3 regions of the Synechococcus sp. PH41509 genome follow, and region 3 is predicted to be linked to each of the others. Evidence: predicted binding sites of a transcription regulator. Region 3 holds the regulator's gene; each other region holds the start of a gene.

Region 1 (5,666 bases), on a different contig from region 3:
GCACGCTGGCCTGTTCTTCTTCCCTTGGTGTTGTTCTTCGGGGGGATCGGTGCAGCGGCAGCGATGACTCAGTTACTTGGATCGTTCTGAAATTCAGCTCGTCATCAGACCAAGTTCAAGGCGTGCAGAACCTGCACGCGGATGCCTCCCAAGCGGACCCATGCCCGCAGTGCATCGGCTTTGCAGGTGTAGGGCCTCCAGTCGTCCTCATGAATACGCCGTTGAATGTGACGCACCACCCGCTCAGCAACAACACGGTCGCTTGGCACCTTCAGCACAACCTGCTGACCGTTGACCAAGAGCGTCTCAGTCATTTTTAGGCGGTTTGATTAGCTCGCCGGTCTGCAACGACACCACAGCGAAGCTACCCACAAACACCAACGCCACCAAAGCCAGAAAGACTGCGGTGAGATTGCTGATCTCCAGCTGCCCGAGCATGAATGCGAAAAGACCTGACATCAAAAGCAGCGACGGCCTCTGAACTTAAACCGACTGGTCAGTGGTGAGAGTTCCCAGAACAACACCGGCCATAGACAGGCCGATCGCAAGCATCACAACGGTTTCGATCATGCTTTTTCACCAGAGGAGCTCGCGTTGAGCACGGCAACAGTTCGGGAGGACTTCACCGCAGGTTGCGCTGAAGAGGCAGATAAATCATTGGGCTGCCAGGTTGAAGCTGCTGAACAACGGGTCGGATTTTTCACCCAGGAACTACGGCCCATCACCAAACAACCAATTGGAACGATGATCGCGGCAACCGATTGGCCTGTCTGTTCGATCGGCAACCGACGCCGTGGGTGATCGCCATACAAGCGTTCAGTGATCTGAACAGCCGCATGCCAATAGGCCGACCCTCCACCGCTGCTTTTTCAAACGCAGCCAACAGGGGGATTTCTGCCTGCATCACATCGACCCCAAAACCATCCAAGATTTGGCGCGCATCCTGAGCAAGCGGTTGTTGACGACGATCCACCTTCACCAACAACGCGGTATGCATGGTGCCCATCTGCCGCAGCATTGAGGAGAGTTCAACCGTGAACTCGACGGCACCTACTGAGAGATTGTTGAGTTCATCTTCATGGCTTCTGGCTTGACCCTCCGTGATGATCACGGAGGCATGGCGCGTGGCTTTCGCTGCAGCCTCGGATGGAACCCCCTGAAACGGGAGAATTCCTCGGGCGAAGAGGCGGTTGCGGAACGGTTGCGATCCGCGTCCATAACACACACCGACATGCCCTGTTAAGCCCATACACAGGCCAGATGAATACTGGTGCAGGTTTTCGCCACACCTCCCTTTTGGCCCAAAAAAGTCAAAAACAGAATTCGGTTAAATGCGCGGAATGATCGCGTCATTCGGGAAGAACTCCTCAAACACACAAATGCGGTCGGCCCAGCGCGCCTCCACTTCCAAGCGCATTAAGCGGTTTCGCACCCACATCAATGTGTCCACATCAATGGGCTTATGAAGCTTGTGTTGCTGTGCCTTCACCCAATCATCTTTGCTCTGAGAGCTGTTCATCACATCTAAAACCGTGTGCCTACACGGTACGAACGGAGGCCCTTAGCGCTAGCAGCTTCACACTAAGTAAGCATCAAAGATCACTTAATTGCGGGCGAACTGTTCACAATGGCAACAAGTTAATGGAAGCTTTGAGTCCAGAACAATCCGTCAGAGCTTGAACCGCCAGATCGGTAGCCGATCCATCATTCCGTCACTCCAAGCAGCGACAAGATGAAGACAGTTCCTGAAACGCTGAGATGACGCAAACCACTGCCTACCCCACTCTGTTGCAGTCCATCACCAAGGCGGCTCAAAAAACGCCGCAACTCAAACCTCGCCCGGTGCATACACCGCCAAACGGGCGCGGAAGCAATTGAATGAAAACCGCTGAAATAGCATCCAAGCGGGGTTATTCAGGCCTGGGCTAAACAAGATTGCAGCTGTGTAACAGCATGAACGACACGTGGGTTGATATCGCCTCTATAAAGGTTGTGTAGCAACAGCTACGCAACTACGTTCACCTCGCCTTAGGCGAGGCGCAGTTCGATTCAGGCCATGGAACGGGGACCTGAGCTTGCTTCGAGGAACCCATCATGACCCTGACCTATCGCGGCCAGAAGTACACCAAGAACAACGCTGCTGCTTCCAGCAACCAGCGTTCTGTTCTCATTTATCGCGGTCAGAAAGTCGCGCGCTGACAACAGCAAAAAACGTTCGCTCAAGTCCCGCTTTGGCGGGGCTTTTTTTATGGCTGTTTCGTCGTGGGATCAGGTTGCTTGGCTTTCCAACGTTCAAACCAAACCGCCACACCCAAGGAGACAGCAATGGCGATGCCTGCACCAATACAGATGACCCCAAATTCCACTGGCATGGCACCACCGCAAACACAACAATCATCGGACATAAGCGATCAGTCCTGACTGGACGGCGTTATTGGACCAACGACTGATAAGCCTCGTTGACGTTGCGAAAAGCCTCTGCCGAACCGCCAAGGTCAGGATGGTGCTTTTTCACCAATTTCCGGTGAGCCTGCTTGATCTCGGTGAGTGAGGCATTGGCGTCCAACCCGAGGACATCTAAAGCTGCAAGCCGTGGATCACGTGGATGTCCAAAGTCCACACGATCTGTTCGCCTTTGATCACTTCGCGTGCGACGTCCCTGCCGCTTGGAGCTGAATTTTTCCTGTTGCTGACGCAGCTGTTCAACCACCCGTCGTGGATCCTCATCCAGCCACTCGCTAGCCCGGACGCCGAACATCGCAAACGCCGCCAGGACTGCCGATGTTTGTTTACTCGCCTTGGATCCCACCGCCACCCGCAGATCAGTTCCTAAACCAGGAACCAGACGATCGAGTCGCTGTTCAAGGGTCAGATGTGAGGGAAAACTGCTGCGGTTGAGCTGATCAATCAAAGACTCCAACCCGCGCTGACGCAGTGCACTCCATCCCGGCTGCTGTCCAAGCGACTGGCCCCAAGCCTGCACCTGGAGGCTGCTGATGCGCGGCGGAGCTTGCGCCGACGGCTCGCTCCAAGAGCGGTGGGAAGTGGATTCGGTTCGGAAGCGTTGGCGTTGCTGCCGCTGCAGTCGGTCCAACTCACGGTTGAGCCGCAACACCTCACGTCGAAGGGCATCGTTCTCCGCCAGCAACGCCTCAACATTGCTGGTGACCCGTTGTTCAGAACGTCCGCCAGACCAGTGACGCGGATCAAAACCCAAAGCGTTTCTCCCGTCTCACCACGGCAACAGCTCACCATTGGCATGCCAGAAGCTGCCGCTGTTGGCCATGGTCAAGGCATCAACCCGTGCCAACAGACCCTCCACCGCCTGCTCCGGGTCAATACCGCTTGGATTGAACTGGATCATGCGAGTCCGCACCAATCCAGGATGCAAAAGTGCAACGGCGATGCCGAGTGGCTCCAGATCAATCGCCAATGATTTTCCGGCCATATTGAGGGCCACCTTCGACATCCGATAGCCATAGGAACCTCCAGATGTGTTGTCATCGATGGAGCCCATACGGCTGGTCATCAACACCAACTTGGCACCACGGGGCATCTGATTCACCAAAGCCCGGGCGAGCAGCAGAGGAGCAAGGGCATTCACCTCAAACTGCCGAAAGATCCCCGTGGGATCCAGATCGGCCAACCGCATCGACTGCAGGATTCCAGCATTGAGGATGACGCCATCTAGCGGCAAGCCCGCCAAGCGGTGCACCAGATCATCGATGCATTGGCTGTCACTCAGTTCAAGGCCGGCTTCAACACGCACCCCTAGATGCTCCAGTTCATCACTGCTTTGACGGCAGACCGCCACCACCTCCTCGCCCCGAGCCTTGAGCTGACGGCAGTATTCCAACCCGATCCCACGGTTCGCGCCGGTGACCAGGAACGTCGACATGGGGAAATTTCAGCCACCGCCATCCTGCCGGCTCTTCCATCGATCCACCCAAGAGATCAAACGATTCGATCAATCGGATAGATCACCATCAACACCGTACTGATGCAGACACTGCTTCACAGTGAGCACCGAAATTGTGCCGCCGGTCTCCGCATTCACCAGTAAATACGGGCAGCCTCGAAGAACACAGCGACGTCGTGCGTCGATGTAGGCATCAAAAGCATGGGCATGGGAACACTCCTCCACCCAACCTTCGCTACTGAGATACCGCGTGAGAATCATGTCCAAAGTCCCCGAGGCCAGTGGTTATGGCTCAGGACATCCCTCATCCCAGGAAGTGACCTGAAGTCTTCGGGATCACAGCAGCACTGAAGACGCCAAATCAAAGCCATTCAAAAGGATTCAGCCGATCCCTGCACAACGGTGACCACTTGATTCCAGGTGGCATGAACCACGCGATAGGTCTTCAAGGTGGCGCGTGATTTGGTACGGGCATTCACAAAGGCTTTGAACTCCGTTTTGAAGCAGATCTCCTGAATCCATTGCCCACCTGAATCAAGCCTCTCGATGCAATACATCAGACAAAAGTCATTAAAAACATCACAACCGCAAAACTTTTGCTGAGCACAAAATCAAAAGGTGTAGTTCGGGATTGGGGCAAGAAAAAGCCCCCGCGGTTAACGGAGGCTCAGGTGGTGTGAGGAGTCGACGTTTTTTTTACAAAGGCCGACACTGTTTTCATAGCCTGATTTCACCGCGACGGCACCACCAGCCACAAAGCTTTGTCGGCTCAAAAATAAAGAAGACTTTCGCGACAGCGCTGGAGGGCCTCACGAACAGCGGTCAGCGCAGCTTCATCAGGTCGTTGCAGTCCGACAGGAACAACAACCAAATCATCAGGATCCATCCGGACCCTTGCCGAGAACCAGGTGCCATGCCCTGGCATGGACGCACGGCAGATCGGATCCTGCATGTCATCCAAACGACGTTCGATCAACCACCCTTCCACACGATCTAAGGGCTGGAAAGGCGTTGCCCCAAAGGCAACAGGCGAAATCAGGATCAGCAGCAACACACGCAATGGCTGCATCACAACGCTGGGGCGGCGGAAGCACACCCATCGTCACAGAGAACACCGGTTCGGCAGGGCCATTGCGTTAGAAGGGCGGCGTCGCGAAATCGTCGATGCCGTTATTTCGCTGTGAGGGATGCTCAATGCGCATCGAACGCTCCATGGAGGCCTACTGGCGCAACAAGGGGAAATTGCTGTGCTCCTCATGCCTAGACCGCCAGGCCATGCCTCAAAAAACGACCGAGGACGGTCGCCAGGATGGATCTTCAGGATTCCGTGACAACGGCAACAAAAGCTGACGCCAGCTGTGGAAATGATGGCGAAGCCATTCTTTCCTGAACCATGGGCTTCCTCGCCGTCGCCGGATGCATGCTCCTGGCCACAGCCATGTCTGCTGCACTCACCACCAAACCCTCCAAAGCCTGAGCGATCTGTACGCAACTCACAAACATCAAAGGAACTGGGCATGGCCCGGTTTCTTTTTGGTCACGACTGATGTGCCGATCAATCACAACGGAGGCATCACGGCACTCCCATAGCCATTCCTCTTTTCTTTCAGCGAAGAGATTTAGAAGTGCAAAACAAGCGTGCAAGGGGAACCCGCGTGGCTGTAGATCCTTGATCCAACGAAGGAATTCCATGGCGAACATCAGTCGTATCTGCGCCACCTCCAAGGGCACAACAATTGATGCCATC
Region 2 (5,666 bases), on a different contig from region 3:
CAGCAGGTGGGAGCAGCTCCAGGCCACAGCCCACGCCGCAGTAGGGGCACTGGCTGCGCACGCTGCGGGGGGAGTTGACCATGCAGGAACCTAAAAAGAACAAAACCCGGAGCTTTAGCTCCGGGTCGTTGTGCAGCGACAGGGTGCTGCGGAGGGTGATGGATCAGGCCGTTTCGCCTTCGTGCAGCTCTGCGAAGGACCCTTTGGGCTCCTTCAGGAAGAAGAAGCAGAAGAAGGCCACGACCAAACCTGCGACGCCCAGGATCTGGAAGAAGGCGCTGTTGGAGGCAGCAATCACCTCGGGGGTGGGTTCGCCGCCGCCGCCCATCCACATCGGCAGGAGGCTGAAGATGGTCAGGTAGGTCACAGCACCAACGTTGCCGTAGGCACCGACTAGACCGGCCACCTGACCGGTGACGCGACGCTTGACCAGGGGCACCAGCGCGAAGGTGGCGCCTTCACCGGACTGCACGAAGAAGGAGGCGAGCATGGTGATCACCACGGCAACGGCGATGCCGGTGGTGCCGGTGAAGGTGCCCGGCTTGATCATGCTCATCACCAGGTAGCCCACGCCGAGACCGGCGGTGAGGAAGCCCATGGTGTTCTTGCGGCTGCCGACGCGGTCGGAGATCAGACCACCGGCAGGGCGGGCCACCAGGTTCACGAAAGCGAAACAGGAGGCCAGGATTCCGGCCGTGGCCTTCGGCAGATCGAAGGTGGTTTCAAAGAAGGTGGGCAGCATCGAAACCACGGCCAGTTCGGAGCCGAAGTTCACGATGTAGGTGAGCTCGAGGATCGCCACCTGGCGGAACTCGTAGCGGTCTTCCTTGGGATAAACCTTGTTGCCAAGAATCAGATCGCGGTTGGTGCGGATGATTCCCCAGGTTTGGAAGGCAAACCAGACGGCGACGGCACCAAGGGCCAGCGGATAGGTGCTTGGGGTGAGGAAGCCCACCTTGCCAAGACGCCAGCAGAGCACGCAGAGAATGGCTGCGAAGGGCACGTTCATGCCCAGCAGACCCCAGAAGTCGCGCATGGAGGTGACTTCCAGACCTGCGGTTTTCTCAGGGCGCTGGTACGTCTTGCCAGGCGGGGTGTCGGTGACGTTGAAGAAGTAGAAGAGGCCGTAGACGGCGGAGACGATGCCGGTCAGGGCGATGGCACCGCGCCAGTTCAGAACAGCGCCGGTCGGCAGTTCGAAGCCGCCGGAGAAGGAGAGGAAGCCAGCGAGGGCCACCATGGTGAGGGCGGAGAAGGCGGAGCCGAAGTTGCCCCAGCCGCCGTAGATCCCTTCCGCGAGGCCGATTTCCTTAGGAGGGAACCACTCGGCCACCATTCGGATGCCGATCACGAAGCCGGCGCCCACGATGGAGAGCAGCAGACGTGCCACCACCAGCTGGTTGAAGTCCTGAGCGGACGCAAACAGCAGGCAGGGAAAGGCTGAGAAGACCAGGATCGAGGAATAGGTGACCCGGGGTCCGAATTTGTCCAGAAGCATGCCAATCAGCACGCGAGCCGGGATGGTGAGGGCCACATTGCAGATGGCCACGGTGCGGATCTGACCAACGGTCAATCCGAGGTCCGCTTTCACGGTGGTGGCCAGAGGGGCCAAGTTGAACCAGACCACGAAGGTCAGGAAGAAGGCGATCCAGGTCAGGTGAAGGGTTCGATACCTGCCCTGGAACGACCAGAGGTCGCCAAGCATTGAGAAGAAGAAGTGAAACCTCGGGCGTCAAAACGAAGGGTGCCCGGGGATGGCAAAACGGTCGAAAAGAAGATCCGTTTAACTCGCGCAGTTAATCAATTCGTCGGGCCACTCTTTGGTCAGATTGGTTACCAATTTCTGTTTTTGTGTTCCTCCGCAAACATCAATGGAGCTGATTGATTGGATCAGGTGTTCTTGTGCCTGGATGATTTGGTAGCGGTTGCAACTTTGTTGGGTTGTTGGACTTCGCTGGTGCAGATTGTTGATCAGAGATGTGAACCAAGGCTTGCGGGTTTGTTTGCTCAGTGGCGGTAGCAGCCGTCGCATGGGGCGTGACAAAGCGCTGTTGCCCCATCCATCCGGTGGTGTTTGGCTAACGGCGTTGGTCGACCAGCTGCTGCCCTTGGGGTATCCGGTGCAGGTGTTGAGTCGCCATCGCGAGCATGCAGAGGTGCTGGGGCTCCGACCCGGATGTTCCGTGCTGTTGGAGCCCCCTCCTTGGAATGGCCCCCTGCAGGCGCTTGCCAGGGTGCTGCCGCTTCCGCCCGGGGAGGCGTTGCTGGTGCTTCCGGTGGACATGCCGCGCTTGCGGACGGCTGTATTTCTTCAGCTCATCGCGGCCTGGAACCGTGCTCCTGAGCAAGCAGCGGTGGCCCATGACGGTATGCGGCTGCAGCCGTTGTTGGCGGTGATTCCTTCAGGCTCCCCCTTTCGCCCCTGTCTCGATCAGCAATTGCAACGTGGAGAGTTGCGCTGGATGGACTGGTTGATGCGTGTTCCTCATCAGTCGGTGCAGTTGCCTGCAGAGGCTCTGCTGAATGCCAATTGCTCAGCAGATCTGTCAGCGTTGGAAGGATGAGCACCTCGCTGCCGCTCGCAGATCGTTTCAACCGGCCCCTCGGAGTACTGCGGCTGTCGCTGACGGCCCGCTGCAATCTCGCCTGTCCGTACTGCCGTCCGGATGTGGATGATCCCCCTGGCTTGCTCACGCTTGAGCAGCAAATGCGTGTTATTCGTGTCGCCTCGCGCCTTGGAACCCAAACGCTACGGCTCACGGGTGGAGAGCCGTTGTTGAGCCGCCGGTTGTTGCCCTTGCTTGAGGCGGTGGCGCAGGCCCGGAGGCGTCGATCAGATCCCGTAGCAGGTCTTGAAGTGGTGGCGCTTACCAGCAATGGGGTTTTGCTTTCGGAACCGATGGCTCGGTCGCTGCGCGCAGCAGGGTTGAATCGCATCACCATCAGCTTGGATGCAGCAGAAGGGGAGGCAGCAGCGCGCATGGCTGGTCTCCAGGGTGGCGCTGTCGCCGGTGAACGGTTGGTGCGCAAGGTGCAGGACGGCATTTCGGCGGCTCGTGCCGCTGGTTTTGACCCCTCGGCCGGTGAACTCAAGCTCAACGCCGTGATCCAACGGGGGATGAATGATGATCAACTTCTTCCCTTGGCCGGTTTGGCGCGGCAGCAGGGGGTGGAGCTGCGCTTGATTGAGTTCATGGATGTGGGCAACCGCAATCAGTGGAGGCTGGACCAGGTGCTGCCGGCGGCGCAGATGGTGGAGCGCATTCACGCCCGTTGGCCGCTCGAACCCCTGGGGCGCCCCAGGGGTGGCACGGCACAGCGTTGGAACTATCGCGATGGCGCCGGATCCATCGGTGTGATCGCCTCCATCAGTGAGCCGTTCTGTGGAGATTGCAACCGGTTGCGTGTCACCGCCGATGGGCAGGCGTTCACCTGTTTGTTCTCCGCTCATGGCATGGATCTCAAGCCTGTGCTCTCGTCGGAGCCTTGCCTCGAGCAGGCCATACGCGATCTTTGGCAGCGGCGCCAGGACCGCTACAGCGAGGAGCGTGATCCAGAGGCCGGTGCGTCAACGCATGCGGAGATGGCGTATCTGGGGGGCTGAACCGTTGTGATCGTCACCGTTTTTGAGTGAGGCTCCCGGTACAACAGGTCAGCTGAAGGATCTTCAAGGATCCATCGAGATGTTCGAACTGCTGGCCTACGAGCGCTTTCGCGACACCCCATCGGTTCGTTTTTTCGACGTGACTGTGGACACCTCGAACGCGCGTGACTTGGTGATTCACAGCGGTCCTGCGGTGTCGCCACCCAACGACCCTGAGAGTGGAGCCTGGCAGTTTTATTTGCATCCCCATCAGGAAGACAATTTGCTGGCGGCGAGTGGCGGGAGAACCTTCTTTTTGGTGAATCTGGCCTGGGAGGAGCCGTTTCACATCGTTCGGCTGGAAAGTGGTGGTGACATCCTTCGCATTCCCCCCGGCACCTTCCACCGCTCGATTTCCGATCCCGACGGCTCCGTCGTTCTGAACCAGGCGGTCCGTGAGGAGGGCGTCTCTCTTGTGCGGGAATTTCGGGTCTACAACAGCGCCGAGATCCCGGCCTTGATGGCTGCAACCCATAGCTCTGCTCGGAAGCCCCAGTTGCATGGGGTGGAACCTCTGCTTCAGGCGGCCTGAACGAGGTTGTGTTGTGAGTTCTCCGTTCCGGAGGCTTCGTCGTTGATCTGAATCTGCCAATTCAGCTCACTCGCTGTTCCTGGGGGGCCGCTGAAGCTGCCGCTCACGGCCGCGGTGAGTTCCGGTTTGGAGGAGGTGGCTAGCACCACATAGCGCTCGGTGACCTCCTTGCCGGCACTGGGGTCAAAGCCTCTCCAGCCCGCTCCAGGTAGGTAGACCTCCGCCCAGGCATGGAGGTCGTACTCGTTCGGGGGAGGTTGCTGCAGTTGATATCCGCTCACGAATCGGGCCGGAAGACCCACCACGCGGCAGCAGGCCACCATCAGCATGGCCAGATCTCGGCAAGAGCCGATTCGCTCGCGCAGGGTTCGGCCCGCTGGCCAGGCCGGCCCCACATGGCGTTGGGTGTATTTCACCCGCTCTTGAATCAGTTCAATGAGTTGATTCAGAAAGGCCAGGGTCTGTTGGTTGCTGCCCATCAGCGCTTCCTGAGTGAGGTCGATGGCTGCGGGTTCGTGCTGGCCATTGGGCAACCAGCCTTCTAAGGCGCCCTGCAGATCACTGTTGAGTTGGCCCCGCGGGTAGGGCAGTGGTGGTTCGAGTCCGTTGAAGCAGCTCTGCAGCGGTGGTGCCGGCCGGGTTTCCACCAGACTGCGGGCCTCAAAGACGAGTTGCTCGGTGCTGCCAAGAAAGTGGAGCCGTTGGATTTCGTCGCCGCTGGCGGCCACCAGTTCCCGACGTTGCTCAGGTTCAGGCAGCACGCTGAGGTGATGGTCCAGCAGGGTCTGGAACCCCTGTCCCCTGGGTTTCAGACAGAGGCGATGCTCCCCCAGAACGACCGTGGCCTCATACCGATACGTCAGGCGGTGAACGATGAGAGCGCGCATGCTGGATCGGTGGGGGTGGAACGGAGGTCGGCGCTGGTGAAGTAGCGGGTCTGGATCAGGATGTGGAGTTGATTGAGGTCCTGTTGAAGCCGGTCAATCGCTTCATGCAGACCGGATTCGATCAGGTTGTCGATCCGCACGTAGCTCCAGCGGGCCAGGAGCTGCCCGCGCAAACAGTCGAGGTCATCCGGGGTGTCTTGGCTGGGGTGCTGCTGGATCTGTTGCAAGGTGTCGCTGATGCCCTGGAGGCAGTAGCGCACCGACCGAGGAAAGAATGGATCCAGCAGCAAAAAGCGGGCCACCGATGCGGGGCTGATCGCTTGTTGGACGCTCTGGCGGTACATCTGATACGCGCCCGCCGTGCGCAGCAGGGTGATCCACTGCAGTTCATCCAGCACCCCGCCAACCTCCTCGGTGGACGGCAGCAGCAGGAAGTATTTGACGTCGAGGATGCGGGAGGTTTTGTCAGCGCGTTCGATCAGACGTCCCAGCTGGCTGAACAGCCAGCTCAGATCGCGGCTCAGTGTGGTGTCGGTGATCCCGTAAACGAGCTGGCAACCGCGGCGGATGATCTGCAGTTGCTCCTGCACGGGTTCCCGCCAGA
Region 3 (5,666 bases):
GCTGGTGATCCTTCAGCTTTACAACAAGTCCCTCATCCTTGAGGGCATCAACGTGAACTGGAACGGCCTCGGCTGATCTCAATCCATGAATATCTTCGGCGTCGGTCTCCCCGAAATGGCGGTTATCGGCGCCGTTGCGTTATTGGTTTTCGGCCCGAAGCGCTTGCCAGAGCTTGGACGCACGTTGGGGAAGACCCTGAAGGGATTCCAATCTGCGTCCAAGGAATTTGAACGCGAGATCAACAAAGCCATGGCAGATCCGGAGGTGCCAGCGGACGCTGCCAAACCGGTCGAAGAACTCCCCCCAGGCGACTGAGTCGCCACTACTGAGTCGCCGCAGTGGTATGACCACCGATCTCAAACTTGTCGTGGGACTCGGAAACCCCGGCACGAAATACACGGGCACCCGCCACAACATCGGCTTCATGGCTTTGGAGCTTTTTGCGGAGCGTTCCGGATTCAGCTTTAGGCAGCAAGCCAAATTGCATGGCTTGGCGGCCGACACAGGGGTGGGTGATCAGCGTTTGCGCCTCCTCATGCCGCAGACCTATATGAACGACAGCGGTCGTGCAATTCGTGCTGCGCTCGATTGGTTTGGCCTCGAGCCTCATCAACTGCTGGTGCTGGTGGACGACATGGATCTCCCCCTTGGCCGTTTGCGGCTGCGTGCTCAAGGCAGTGCTGGTGGTCACAACGGACTGCGTAGCACCATTCAGCATCTCGGCACCCAGGCGTTCCCCAGGCTGCGGATCGGGATTGGTGCTCCGGCTGAGAACCCTGCCGAGCGTCGTGCCCGAACGGTGTCTCACGTGCTTGGTCCCTTTAGCAAGCTGGAGCAACCCTGTGTCGGCGCTGTCTTGGATGCTGTCCTGGAAGGGATTCATCGTCTTCAACGTCAGAGTTTTGAGCGTGCTGGGACCTGGATCAACGGGTTTCGCTACGACCTGGAGTCCGACGACTGATGCCGGCTCTTCCGGCGACAACAGCCCATCTCCGGGTGCTTCGCCAATGTTTTCAGGCAAAATGTGTGGAGGGTGAGGTCTCTGCCGGAGGCTTCGAGTGGCAGTTTTCCTGGGCGTTTGACCGCGGCGAGTTGATGGTGGAGCCGTCCTTAGGACGTGCCCTGATCGAGGATGCCTTGCGGCGGTTCCTGGTGCGTTCTGATTACAAGCTCGAACCAGGAGGTGACTACACCTTCATGGTCAGGGCCAGGTTTTGAGCAAGAACGTGGGTGCAGGCTCTGGCCATTGCAGGCGGCAACCCAAGTGCTCTTCCAGCATGACTAAGGCGGCAACAGCATCCAGGTCCACCGGTGGAATGCGCAGCCCTTTCGGCAGCACTCGGCGCCAACCCCGTGCAGGCCACAGCGTCCAGTAACGCTGTCTTGCCCGAAGGGTGGTTCCCTGCTCCGGAATCACGCTGAGGCTGCCGAGGCGTTCCAGCCGCTTGATCCACGCTTGGCTTCCTGTTCCGTCGCCAATCAGGATGCGATCGAGAGGTTGGTCTTGATTCCACTGCTCGAGCCAGGGTTCCACGGCCTCTGGGCTCAGAACATGGCCCTCGCTGACAAGACCACGCTGAAGATCGGCCAGCACAAGGCCACATTTGCAACGGCCTGGGTCGAGCACGGCCACTCGCTTCATGGGGATGCCTCAACCGTGACCACCACAGGATCGGCGCTGTCGCTGATCCCTGCGGCAATCACCTTCAAGACCATGCTTTGGTTGGGTCCCTCCAGCAATGTCTGGGCCAGTTGGGAGAGTGCGGATCCATCGAACTGCAGTCCTTCCGTAAGGGATCCTCGCCGTTGCACCTCGGCGTAGGCCGAGGCCAAGAGAAGGTTCAGTCTCGTTCGAATGCCCTCCGGTGTGCGTTCATCCGTTTGCAGTGTGGTGGTCGCCAGCACGTCACCGCTTTGCACCACCGGGCGGTTGGGACGCACTTCGGGGAAGGCGTACACCGCCGTTTCACCACGCAGCACATTGGTGGCGGAGCGCAGCGAGATCACCCAAGTGTCAGGCTTGCGGATGATGTTCTGCAGACGTTCCACGTCACTTCGAGGAACGCGGATCAACTGTCGTTCGGGTGCTTCCCCAGGCCTCACCTTGCCGTAGGCGTTGATATTGGCCTCTTGAAGCAGCCGGTCGACAACCTGTTTTGCTTGATCCGGAGCATCGAGACGAACCGTTGCTCTCGCCAAGGTCTGTCCGCTACTGATCACCACTGATCCACGCCTCAGGGCGACCAGGTTGAATTCGAGTTCCTTGAGTTCCTGCTCGCCAGCTCGGATGCGGCTCCGCACGCTGTTCAATTCGGCCTCCGTGCGCTGGATATCTGCATCGCGGGAGGCGATGTCCTGGCTCAGACGCTCACGTTCTGCCTCGAGTTGGGCGCGTTCGTTCTGCAGAGGAGCCAGTTCGCGGCGCAGGATGTCAGCCCGTTGCTGCGACTGCTTGAGCTCAGCGGCGATCCGGTTGGTTTCTTTTCGGGTCTCTTCCCTTTCTCGTTCGGCTGCATCGAGTTGCCGTCGACTGTCCTGGAGCCGGTCTTGCAGAGCATCCAGTTCAAACAGGCCCACTCGCAGTTGGCGGCTCACCAGCAGCAGCAGGCCGAGCGACAGTGCGCTGATCAGGCTGCCGGTCAGCACCGTGATCAGAACGGCGGTCCGTCGCGGCCGCATCTTGAACAGACTCAGGCGGGCCTTGCCGACACGACTTCCCAGCCGGTCACCAAGGGTCGACAGAACGCCTCCGAGCACCAGCAGAACCAGGATCAGTGCCCAGCCACTCATGGCTGCACCTGTGGGTTGAGGTGTTGACTAGCTGAATCGTTTGGCCAGAGCGATTGGATCCAGAACGGTGATTTTTTTGCGGTCAATCTGAACCAGACCGGATTGACGCAAGTCTCCCAGCAGACGTGTGATTGTCACGCGCGTTGAGCCAATCGCTTCGGCGATGGCCTGATGGGACAGGCGCAGGTCGATGGTGATTCCCAGTTCATCCGCTACGCCGAAATCCCTGCACAGCACAAGCAGAAAGCTCACCAGTCGGGATGACATGTCCCTGTGGGTCAGCGTTTCGATCATCGTTTCGGTTTGAAGAATCCGACTGGACAGGCCCTGCAGCAAGCGCAGGCCAACGCTGGTATCCGCCTCTATCGCCGCCTTCACGGATGTCGCTGGCGCCGTCACCATCTCGACTCTGGTGAAGGCTACGGCGTGGTAAAAACGATCAGATCGTTGACCGGTCAGCAACGACAGTACCCCGAAGAGGCTGTTTTCGCGGAGCAAGGCCACTGTGATCTCTTCTCCTGACTCGTAGACGCGGGAGAGACGGACAGCTCCGCGGCGGATCAGATAGACCCGTTCAGCAGGATCTCCAGGGAAAAAGATGGTCTTGTTGCGGTCCACCAATTCGCTGCTTGCGCCGTCCAGATCCCGGATGATTTCCAAGAGGGAGCGGTTGGCCGGTTCTGTGCTTGGGGTTGGGGCCACCATCTGCGGGGTGTATCGGCTGAAACCTCGGCTACTGGTCATGACAACCCCCTGGTGAGGCGAAGCTACGGAGCTAACGGTGGCCGCCGTGTAGCGGTTATTACGTAACTCTGGTGTGCTCGTTCATGGCTTGGCGTTGCGCCTGCATCAGCGAAGTCAATCCAGGCTCAGCCAGATCCAGTAATTCATTGAGCTGGCTGCGGCTGAAGGGCGCCCCCTCTGCAGTTCCCTGGATCTCCAAAAGGCGACCATCGCCAGCCTGCACAACATTCAGGTCCACCTCAGCTCTGCTGTCTTCGCTGTAGTCCAGATCCAGCAAGGCCTGGCCATTCACCAGGCCGACGGACACGGCCGCCAACTGGTCGACCAGTGGCGATTGCTCCAGAATCCCCTCATCCACGAGTGAAAGGCAGGCTTGCTCAAGGCCGAGCCAAGCTCCGGTGATGGATGCTGTCCGTGTTCCGGCGTCGGCCTGGATCACATCGCAGTCGATCAGCAAGGTGCGCTCTCCAAGACGCTTCATGTCGATCACAGCGCGAAGGCTTCGGCCGATCAACCGTTGAATCTCCTGCGTGCGGCCCGACAATTTCATGAGCTCCCGTGATTGCCGCTGCGGCGTGGATCCCGGCAGCAGCCGGTATTCGGCGCTGACCCACCCCAACCCTTCTCCCTTCCGCCAGCGGGGAACGTTGTCCTCCAGGCAGACGCTGCACAGAACAGCGGTTCGGCCGGTGTGAACCACAAGGGAGCTCAAAGCAAAACCCATGGGATTCCAGGTCACCGAGAACGGTCGTAACTGCTCAGGGCGACGGCCATCGGTGCGGCTTCCAGCGGGTTGGCTCATCGGTGGTGTGCAGTTCTTCAAGCCTCGCAGGCGGTTGGTTCTCGCCCGTCCAAACACCATGGGTGGTGTCAATGCACTTGTGGAATGTCATCTCGCCGCTACATTCAAGGTCTTGCCGGGATCACCCGGACGGATGTTGCCGTGATGACCACAAGCCTTGCCGACCCCCAAGCGTTCCAGAGCTCTCTGGATCGGGATCAGCAGGCTTTGCAGCGGGCCGGATTCAGGTCCCTGCCACCTGTTGCAGATCCTCCACCGCTGTATCTGGTGGCTCCCGAAGGGCAGCTGCAGGTGCACACGGCGCCCTATCGCGGCAGTTTCGCCAGTGTTCTGAGTCAAGCGATGCGTGCCGCTGGTCTGGGCAGTCGTGTTCTGATCAGTCAGTTCCTCAAAGGGGGCGTGCAGCAGGGGCCCGCAGGTCGCGTCCAACTTTGTGGAGGACTGGTCTGGCTGCGGCCTGAGGTGCCTCTCTGCCTCTCCTCGCCGAATCACCCCGGCGGTGCCGAGGCGGTTGCTGCCGTTTGGTCCATCTGTCGTCAGCATTTGATTCAGGGAGATCTCGACCAGTTGGTCCTGGATGAAATCGGCCTTGCTGTGGCCTTCGGTTATCTCGATGAAGCGGACGTGATTGAAGCTCTCGAGCAGCGGCCGGCCTCGATGGATGTGATCATCACAGGACCTGCGATCCCCTCCGGCGTGGTGGAGATGGCAGATCAAGTCACGGAGTTGCGCCGAGGTTTCTGATGCTCAAGTGCGATCGCTGGATCACTGAACAGGCTGGGCAGGGAATGATCGAGCCATTCCAGAGCGGCCTCGTCCGTCATCTGGATCCGGAGCAGAAGCTGCGTCCGGTGCTGAGCTTTGGTTGCTCCTCCTACGGCTACGACCTACGCCTGTCTCCTCAGGAATTTTTGATCTTCCGGCACGTTCCCGGCACGGTGATGAATCCCAAGCGGTTCAATCCGGCCAATCTCGAGCCCACTCCTCTCCATGAAGATGAGGACGGTCGCTATTTCATTCTTCCGGCCCACTCCTATGGCCTTGGCGTGGCGCTTGAAAAGCTTCGTGTTCCTCCCAATATCACTGTGATCTGTTTGGGCAAGAGCACCTATGCCCGCCTTGGAATCATTGTGAATACCACCCCGGCGGAAGCCAGCTGGGAAGGGCACCTCACCCTTGAATTCAGCAATAGCTCAGGTGCTGACTGCCGGATCTATGCCGATGAAGGCATCTGTCAGCTTTTGTTTTTTGAGGGTGATCCCTGTGCGACCACCTACAGCGATCGACAGGGCAAATACCAGCACCAGCCCGAACGTGTAACGCTCGCCA

The links. Region 3 encodes NtcA, which controls nitrogen genes in cyanobacteria. Its sites were predicted from a motif close to GTANCNNNNGNTAC; they were not measured.
Region 1: a site for NtcA is predicted at 1,995-2,008, ahead of FZZ88_RS09100 (DUF4278 domain-containing protein). Genes of this name have one in related genera too.
Region 2: a site for NtcA is predicted at 1,919-1,932, ahead of FZZ88_RS04190 (molybdenum cofactor guanylyltransferase). Genes of this name have one in related genera too.

The regions. Positions count from the first base shown of each region.
Region 1 covers NZ_VTLD01000024.1:165,563-171,228, forward strand. Annotated here, with positions in the region: gene FZZ88_RS09085 (hypothetical protein) at 105-314, opposite strand; gene FZZ88_RS12165 (hypothetical protein) at 307-438, opposite strand; gene FZZ88_RS09090 (hypothetical protein) at 722-1,249, opposite strand; gene FZZ88_RS09095 (hypothetical protein) at 1,328-1,519, opposite strand; gene FZZ88_RS09100 (DUF4278 domain-containing protein) at 2,095-2,199, shown strand; gene FZZ88_RS09105 (J domain-containing protein) at 2,432-3,217, opposite strand; gene FZZ88_RS09110 (SDR family oxidoreductase) at 3,233-3,898, opposite strand; gene FZZ88_RS09115 (hypothetical protein) at 3,968-4,180, opposite strand; gene FZZ88_RS09120 (hypothetical protein) at 4,291-4,476, opposite strand; gene FZZ88_RS09125 (hypothetical protein) at 4,689-4,988, opposite strand; gene FZZ88_RS09130 (hypothetical protein) at 5,114-5,269, shown strand; gene FZZ88_RS09135 (hypothetical protein) at 5,610-5,666, shown strand, end outside.
Region 2 covers NZ_VTLD01000008.1:63,674-69,339, forward strand. Annotated here, with positions in the region: gene FZZ88_RS04180 (nitrate reductase) at 1-82, opposite strand, end outside; gene FZZ88_RS04185 (NarK family nitrate/nitrite MFS transporter) at 164-1,705, opposite strand; gene FZZ88_RS04190 (molybdenum cofactor guanylyltransferase) at 1,992-2,564, shown strand; gene FZZ88_RS04195 (GTP 3',8-cyclase MoaA) at 2,561-3,604, shown strand; gene FZZ88_RS04200 (redox protein) at 3,684-4,175, shown strand; gene FZZ88_RS04205 (transglutaminase family protein) at 4,163-5,062, opposite strand; gene FZZ88_RS04210 (alpha-E domain-containing protein) at 5,035-5,666, opposite strand, start outside.
Region 3 covers NZ_VTLD01000005.1:32,409-38,074, reverse strand. Annotated here, with positions in the region: gene psbH (photosystem II reaction center phosphoprotein PsbH) at 1-76, shown strand, start outside; gene FZZ88_RS02425 (TatA/E family twin arginine-targeting protein translocase) at 86-316, shown strand; gene pth (aminoacyl-tRNA hydrolase) at 345-962, shown strand; gene FZZ88_RS02415 (DUF3146 family protein) at 962-1,219, shown strand; gene FZZ88_RS02410 (pre-16S rRNA-processing nuclease YqgF) at 1,203-1,643, opposite strand; gene FZZ88_RS02405 (DUF3084 domain-containing protein) at 1,640-2,791, opposite strand; gene ntcA (global nitrogen regulator NtcA) at 2,819-3,535, opposite strand; gene rph (ribonuclease PH) at 3,594-4,337, opposite strand; gene FZZ88_RS02390 (cob(I)yrinic acid a,c-diamide adenosyltransferase) at 4,482-5,081, shown strand; gene dcd (dCTP deaminase) at 5,081-5,666, shown strand, end outside.